2 regions of the Kocuria sp. MNB10 genome follow, and region 1 is predicted to be linked to the other one. Evidence: riboswitches for the same ligand, from Rfam matches in the RefSeq annotation. Region 1 holds a riboswitch; the other holds the start of a gene.
The links. Region 1 has a riboswitch for cyclic di-AMP ahead of ACW9PK_RS04715 (C40 family peptidase). Riboswitches for the same ligand answer to the same signal wherever they lie in the genome.
Positions count from the first base shown of each region.

Region 2: another riboswitch for cyclic di-AMP. It lies ahead of ACW9PK_RS05585 (C40 family peptidase); the one in region 1 lies ahead of ACW9PK_RS04715 (C40 family peptidase).

Region 1 covers NZ_CM133411.1:1,062,411-1,066,374, reverse strand. The annotation lists one part of gene ACW9PK_RS04725 (IS3 family transposase) at 1-19, shown strand, start outside; gene ACW9PK_RS04720 (hypothetical protein) at 2-691, opposite strand; gene ACW9PK_RS04715 (C40 family peptidase) at 966-1,619, opposite strand; cyclic di-AMP (ydaO/yuaA leader) riboswitch at 1,626-1,817, opposite strand; gene ACW9PK_RS04710 (four-helix bundle copper-binding protein) at 2,417-2,827, shown strand; gene ACW9PK_RS04705 (DUF305 domain-containing protein) at 3,242-3,949, shown strand.
Region 2 covers NZ_CM133411.1:1,243,127-1,247,090, forward strand. The annotation lists gene ACW9PK_RS05580 (four-helix bundle copper-binding protein) at 332-742, opposite strand; cyclic di-AMP (ydaO/yuaA leader) riboswitch at 1,374-1,522, shown strand; gene ACW9PK_RS05585 (C40 family peptidase) at 1,528-2,190, shown strand; gene ACW9PK_RS05590 (class I SAM-dependent methyltransferase) at 2,330-3,091, opposite strand; gene ACW9PK_RS05595 (Y-family DNA polymerase) at 3,233-3,898, shown strand; gene ACW9PK_RS05600 (DinB/UmuC family translesion DNA polymerase) at 3,898-3,964, shown strand, end outside.

The DNA.
Region 1 (3,964 bases):
ACTACCAAGCCTCCACTGAACCCGTCACGGGACAGTCTTGACCGGTGCCTAGTTGTCCCATGGCAGCGGAGGCGATGGTCGCGCTCTTGCCGGAGGGCGAGCTCAGCGAGGTGACCGTGCGCTCAGCGGACGGAGCGGCCGGCGTAGCTGGCTTTGGGGCAGAAGCGACGGCGGTCCTCGGGCCAGCCTGCGCGGCTGGTTCCCGGGCGGGAACCGCCACCGGGGCAGGCTCGGTGACAGGCTCCGGGACCGTCTGGACGACTGGTTCTTGAATAGCTGCTTCTTGGACAACTGGCTTCGCGGCGAGTGTGTTGGCCGGTGCGTTGGCCGAAACGGGCGTGGCGGCCGGCGCCGGAACGGCCCCACCGGGTGCCACAACGGCCGGAACATCGAGCTTCTGCTCGGTCTTCTTATGCTCGGCCTTCTTCTGCTCGGTCTTCTGGTCGGTCTGCTTCTCGGCTGTGGTCACGTGGGCGACCGGCTCCAGGGACGGGGTGGGCGCTGCGGTGGGGGTGGCGGCAGCGACGGCCGACAGCGGAGCCTCAGCGGAGGCATCCGGGGCCGGGGTGGCCTGCACCGAGACGGTGGTGGCCAGGGCCAGCCCGGAGAAGGCGGCGACGGCGGCCACGGTGCGGGCCTTGCCGGTGAGGAGGGAGGTGATGCCGTTGGGGGAGGTCAGGTCACGAGTCATGAGGAGTTGTGCAGGCTTTCTGGCGGGCCGGGCGGATCTGCCGGAACGGTGCGGTGACAGCACGGAGCACCCCGCTCGGGGGCGCAAGATGTCGCGGGGTCCGGCAGAGCGGGCCCCGGATCAGGAGCACCGCGCACGGCGGAGAAGTGGAGGAACGGTGTGGTGTCTGCAGGGGAGGAAAAACTCACTCGCGAGGCAGGAATTCCCTGGATCAGCAGCTGCAACAACCGGGGCCCTCCGCAGCGACTCAGGCCGTTGCGGAGGGCGCACCGGGTCAGCGGTAGGTGTAGTACCCGTCCACCGGCATGGCGTTGACGGAGTGGACGAAGGTGCCCTGGGCGGGGTTCAGGGCGGAGATCATTTTGCCCCCGCCGATGTAGATGCCGATGTGGGCCCCGCCGTTCTGGGAGACGAGGTCTCCGGGCTGCGGGTTGGTCGTGGGGGTGGCCGCGGCGATCTGCTGGAAGCTGGTGCGGGGGATCTCGATGCCGTTCTGGGCGTAGGCCCACTTCGTGAATCCGGAGCAGTCCCAGGCGCCGAAGGCGGTCCCGCCCCAGACGTAGCCGGTGCCGGCGCCCTGCATCGCGGTGCCCACAATCCCGGACGCGCCGGTGATCTCGGTGATCTCCGTCGACTGGGTGGACACCGTCGCGGTCGAAGCGCTCTGCTCAGGAGCCGCCGAGGCCTGGGGGGAGACGGCCTGGGGGGCAACGACGGCCCGGGGGGCTGTCGAAGAGTAGGCCGCCAGAGCGGACGCGGGGGCCGAGTAGGCAGTGGCGGTGTCCGTCGGGACCTCGGCGTAGGCCTGAGCCGGGGCGATGGAGCCGATCACTGCCGCACCTGCGGCAGCCGCGACCGTGGTGGTACGCACCAGGGGCGAGGTGGTCTCGGCGCGGTGGCGGGCAGTACGGCGCTTAAAAATGGTCATGGGGTGTGTTCCTCCCTTTGCCTACGAGGTGAGCTGTCGGATGCGGGTGGGAGACACCCGGCCGCCCCGGACGCATGCGTTCCGGGTGACTTAACCCCTAGGTCCCGGACCCCAGGACCGAAAATGGTTCCCCCGCTTCTGCCAAGCGATTTCTCTTCAGGAACCCCGAGCACCGGCAGAATTCGGCGATGTGCACGAGGGCGCCGACCGGATCAATCAGCGGCACGCAGTGGACAGTAGCCCACTCATAACGAAAGTGTCACGTTTAGATCACGGCCCGGATTCTTTCTTCGGCCGGGTCTGAAAGCTTGGGCTGCCGACTCTGAAAAGGCCCGGCCCAGAAGCCGTGGGTTCGTCGCTCCTGTGGCTCCGCATCACGACTGGCGTCGCATCCAATGCCGTTTGACTAGGGGAAATGGCGTCAGTGCACGGCCCTGCATGGACACCACCCCCCAGGGCGAGGGGGTTTGGGGTCGTGGGCGGCCTTCAGTATCACGAGGGGTGGCACGGAGAAGACTTTGAGGATTCCTTGAGCTTTCCTTCAGATTGAGAAGTTTCGGGGATGCCGTTCTGGGCCGCGCAGCGCGATTTCTTCATGAAAACTCCATAATTGCCCGGATCCCCGGCGGAGAAGGCCGCCCGAGGGAGTAGCGCTGTGCGCCACTGTGGCCTGGATCTTCATCAAATCTTCAAGAATTTGGGGCGCGCCACACGGAAAAGGCAGTTTACTGTCGATGGTATGGCGGGCTGGTTCCGGCTGGTTCGTCTCCTCGAGGAAGCCGACGAAGGAGCAAGCCATGACCCATCACGTGAGTGCGATGCGGGAGGCCTACCCGAAGGACCTCGGCGGGGTGGACAAGGGGAAGCTGGCCGCCTGTATCCAGGCCTGTTTCCAGTGCGCCCAGACCTGTACCGCCTGCGCGGATGCCTGCCTGTCCGAGGACATGGTCGCCGAGCTGACCAAGTGCATCCGCACCAACCTCGACTGCGCGGACCTGTGCGAGGCCACCGGACGTGTGCTCTCGCGGCACACCGGCTACGACGCGAACATCACCTTGGATGCGATCAAGGCCTGCCAGATGGCCTGCAAGGCGTGTGCAGATGAGTGCGAGCAGCACGCGTCCATGCACGAGCACTGCCGGATTTGTGCCGAGGCCTGCCGGCGGTGCGAGGCCGCCTGCGCCGAACTGGTCGCCTCCCTGGGCTGAGTCTCGCCTCCCACAGACCCATCACCCGGGCGGCGGGGGCGGTGAGGACACCCGTGGCCACCGGGATCGGCGTCACGGGCCGGATCTCCTCTGCGGAGGGGGCCACCGCCATGACGCACCCGCCGCCTGGGTGATGGCCCCCTACCGGGGGTTCCGTGGAGAGCGGCTTCCGCGGGAACTTGGCCTTTTCTACAGGCTCAGACGCTGACCGGCGGATACCCGTGACGGGTCTCCGTCGGTGAAAGAGGATCCTGATGGGCTGATCGGGCCCGCCCGGAGGCGGGTTTCCTCTTCTCCCGCTCCCTGTTCAGTACAGCTCTACCCGCGCGGCTTGGGCGCACGTCGGGCACGGGCGGATTGCCGAGGCCGGCACATCGGGGTCGAGCTTCTTCATCGTGGAAAAGAGACATCATCATGCGTTCCACCCAGTTCCTTGGCCGCCGCACTACGGCCGCCGCCTCCACCGTTGTTCTTGCGACCGCCCTGCTGGGCGGGGCCACCGCTCCGGCCCTGGCCCACGGGCCGGGGAGTACCCCGGTCGCGTCCCCCGCCCAGGACCCGTCCACGGTGGAGATGCTCCAGCCGGATCCGACCTCCCCGACCGCCTACGACTTCGGTGAGACCCTGGCCGGGCTGGAGGGCGAGCAGCTGGAAATCACCTTCCTGGCCGAAATCATTCCGCATCACCAGGCCGCGATCGAGATGTCCGAACTGGAGCTCGAGCGCGGGGTCAGCCCGGACATCCGCACGCACGCGGAGAACATCATCGCCAACCAGCAGCACCAGATCGACCAGTTCACCCGGTGGCTGGAGGAGTGGTACGGGCTGACCCCGGAAGAGGCCATGGCCCAGGTCCCGGCAGAAGCCCAGGAGGAGATGAAGATCCTGGAGGAGGAGACCCAGATGATGATCGAGGAACTCTCGGCCGTGGAGGCCGGTGAGGACTTCGACGTCGCCTTCGTGCAGAAGATGATTCCGCACCACAACAGCGGGATCATCGAGTTCCTCGAGCCGCAGTCCCGTGCCGTGCACCCGCAGCTGCGAGTGGCGGCCACCGCGGGGATCACCACCCAGCAGGCCCAGGTCGCGGACTTCCGCACCTGGCTCGCCGGCCGCGGCTAAGAACCGGGCCAGCAC
Region 2 (3,964 bases), 180 kb from region 1:
GCGCGGGCGGGGCTGTGCTCAATGAGATACGGGGGGAAGAAAGAACCCCCGCCTCCGGAGGTGCCCGGTCAACGGATCAGATTCCTCTTTCACCGACGGAGGCCCATCCACGGCCTCCGTGGGTCAGCGTCGGCCTCCAGAAGAGGCCCGGTTTCCGTGGAGGAACTTCTCCCCAGGTGATCAGTCACCCGGGGCATCACCCGGGCGGTGGGTGTGTCATGGCGTCGCCCGACTTGTGCAGCTCGGGCTTGCTCCGCGGCCTCGCTCCCAGCCAGCCCCGGAGCTTCTCACCGCCGTCCGCCACCCGGGTGATGGGTCCGCGGGGGCAGGCTCAGCCCAGGGCGGCGACCAGCTCGGCGCAGGTGGCCTCGCAGCGCCGACAGGCCTCCGCGCAGATCCGGCAGTGCTCGTGCATCGAGGCGTGCTTCTCGCACTCGTCCGCGCAGGCCTTACAGGCCATCTGGCAGGCCCGGATCGCATCCAGGGTGATGTTCGCGTCGTAGCCGGTGTGCCGGGAGAGAACCCGCCCGGTGGCCTCGCACAGATCCGCGCAGTCCAAGTTGGTGCGGATGCACTTGGTCAGCTCCGCGACCATGTCCTCGGACAGGCACGCGTCGGCGCAGGCGGTACAGGTCTGGGCGCACTGGAAACAGGCCTCGATGCAGGCGGCTAGCTTCTCCTCGTCCACCCCGCCCAGGTCCTTCGGGTAGGTCTCCAGCATCGACGTCACATGATGAGTCATGGCTTGCTCCTTCGTCGGTTCGGCCGAGGAGACGAACCGGCCGGAGCCAATCCGCCATACAACCGACAGCAAACTGCGGATCTGGCCGGATGAAGCACTTACTCCTTGAAGATTCCGTGAAGAAATCCCGAGAGCGAGGCGCGCGCCACGCCACGCATCCATTTCCTTTTGTGAAAGATGCATAGGAACCATGAAGATCTCATGAAGAAATCTCTCTCGCGCCGCCGGAAGAGAACGACTTCCTGAAAATAGCCTGGATGATTTCCTAGCCTTTTCTTACCAATCCCTGTGGGGCGGCAGGGGCTGGCAGCTGCGCTCTTGCACCCCTCTGACGGAGCCGCAGGTACAGGAGGGCCTGGGCGCACACCGCGTAAATCCGCTAGTCGCCGTCAGATATGCACCTCTTCGGCAGCAATGTGCTGGGGCGCGAGTAGAAGGCGGCCGCCGCCTCGGCTGTCACTCCCGAGCGTCTCTCCGTCCCGCTCGGCGGTGAAACAAGGGGGGAGGAGCGGCCGTAACCGTAACGTGACTTTTCCGTTATCTGTTCGCTACTGTCCTCTGCGTGCCGATCGCCGATCCGGTTGGCATCCCCGGGTACATCGCCGAATTCTGCCGGTGCCCGGGGTCCGCTGAAAAGACATCGCTTGGCAGAAGCGGGGGAACCATACACGGTCCCGCCCTTGGGGCCTGGGGGTTAAGCCGGCCGGACGCGCGCGTCCGCCCGGCCGGGTGTCTCCCACCCGCATCCGACAGCTCACCTCGCAGGCAAAGGGAGGAATCCACTCATGCCCATGTTCCAGCGCCGTACTGCTCGCCACCGCGCCCAGACCCCGTCCCGCCTCGTTCGCCGCACCACTCTCGCAGCCGCCGCTGGTGCGACGGTGCTCGGCTCGGTGGCACCCGCCCAGGCCTACGCCGAGCTACCGACCCCCTCGAACACCGCCTCCTCCACCCCCGCCCCCGTGGTGGCGACCCTGGCCTCGTCCCCCGCCGCGGCCCCGATCGTCCCGGCAGCCACCCCGGCCCCTGGGGCGCAGGCGGCCTCGACGCCGCAGATGGCCTCGGCCTCGGATGTTTCCGTCCAGTCCACCGACACTACTGCTGTCTCCACTTCCGGGAGCGGGCTCGTGGGCACCGCCATGCAGGGTGTGGGCGGTGGTTACGTCTGGGGTGGTACCGCCTTCGGCGCCTGGGACTGCTCCGGGTTCACCCAGTGGGTCTACGCCCAGAACGGCATCGAGATCCCCCGCACCAGCCAGGCCCAGTGGGCGGCTGGTACCCCGACCGCCAACCCCCAGCCCGGTGACCTTGTCGTCCAGAACGGTGGCGGCCACATCGGGGTCTACCTGGGCGGCGGCAAGATGATCTCCGCGCTGAATCCGACCCAGGGCACCTTCGTCCACGACGTCAACGCCATGCCCGTGGTCGGCTACGTCACCTTCCGCTGACCCACACCACTGGATGCCTTGGGCATCCACCCAGGGGCTCCCGGAGAAGCCGCCCCCGTGCTGTGGGGGCCCTGTCAACGACAGGGCCCCCACAGCACGGGATCTCATCCCGCAGTCCAGGCCTGGTTGCCAACGCAGGTCACCGCGTAGCTGGCTTCTGGGCAACAAAGCGTAGAATCCGCCCACCGAAGGACAACCGGAGGGCGAGGAGCTCCAGGCCGACCTGGTCGAGAACTGGTTCGAAGGCTCCGGGGTCGATGAGTCGGTGGGGAGAGCGATCGGCCCGGTGCACCAAGGAGGCCATCCGTGAGGCAAGCAGGTCGTATCCCACCAATGCCCCGCCCGGCCGCAAAACCCGGGACCCCTCGACCACCGCGTGTTCCCACTCGATGACGTGGTGGAGCATCAGGAAGCTCACAACCGTGTCAAATGACTCGTCCTCGAAGGGCAGGCGGGTGGCGTCGGCCTGACAGGCCTCAGCATGGGGGAATCTGACAAGGCATTGCTGCGCAACCTCAACCATCACCGGGTCGGCGTCGGTCGTAGTGAGCCGCACCCAAGGGTTGGCTTGGACGATCGCTTCGGCCATCGCCCCGCTGCCCCCGCCGATTTCCAGCACGTTCCCGGTGACGGGGAAGCCTTGGGTCGCCCAGGGGACCATTCGCCGGGCCAAAAGACTCCATGGCGCACTGCGGCAGCACGAAGCTTCTAGAGCGGACATCCTCGGCATGGACTCCCCCTCCCGGTGCATCCGGATCGTGTGCGCCGAGCCTAGTTCCACGATCGACAGCAGTGAACCGGCTCGGCAAGGACGAGGCGACCTCGCTATGCACACCGCCCGGGGTGGGCGCGGCCGCTGATTCGAGGAAGCTAGGTCCCTGGCCTCCGGACCCCCACCCATGCCCCCTCACGCGGGGTCAGCAATGATGTCGCCTCCGGCGGCTATACCTGCTCTCATGGGCAGGGATCAGATCTCCAAGCACAGGGAACATCGCAAGAACGAACATCGCGACATACCAACACGCCCCGTGGGGCGCTCGGCGTGATCGCCCTGGTGGACGTGAACAACTGCTACGTGTCCTGCGAACGTCTTTTCGACCCGTCCCTGCTCGGCAAGCCCACTGTGGTGCTGAGCAACAACGACGGGTGTGTGGTCGCCCGCTCCGCCGAAGCCAAGGCCCTGGGGATCCAGATGGGAGATCCGTGGTTCAAGATCGCCGCCGATGCCCGCCGGTGGGGCTTGCAGCGTAGATCCTCGAACTACCCGCTCTACGCCGATCTCTCCCAACGCACCATGGCTCTGCTGGACCGCTACGCCCAGGCACAGGAGATCTACTCGATCGACGAGTGCTTCCTGACCCCTCCCCCCGGGCACACACGCGAGCTGCTGGCCTGGGGCCGGGAGCTGCAGCGGTTGGTAGCGCGCAACGTGGGGCTGCCCGTCAGCGTGGGCATCGCCCCCACCAAGACCCTGGCCAAGCTGGCCACCGAAGCGGCCAAGAAGATCCCCGCCACCGGGGGCGTGGTGCACTGGGAGAACACCCCGCCGGGCTTCTGGGGCCGGCTTATGGGCACCCTGCCAGTGACCGAGGTGTGGGGGTGGCCGCGCGCACCGCCCGCCGCCTGGCAGCCCAGGGGACCACCACCGTCGCCGAGCTGCGCGACGCTGACCCGGTACGGATCCGCGATCGGTTCTCCGTGGTGCTGATGCGCACCGCGCTCGAGCTCAACGCGGTGCCGGCGATCCCCGTGGAAGAAGAGACCGCCACCAAGC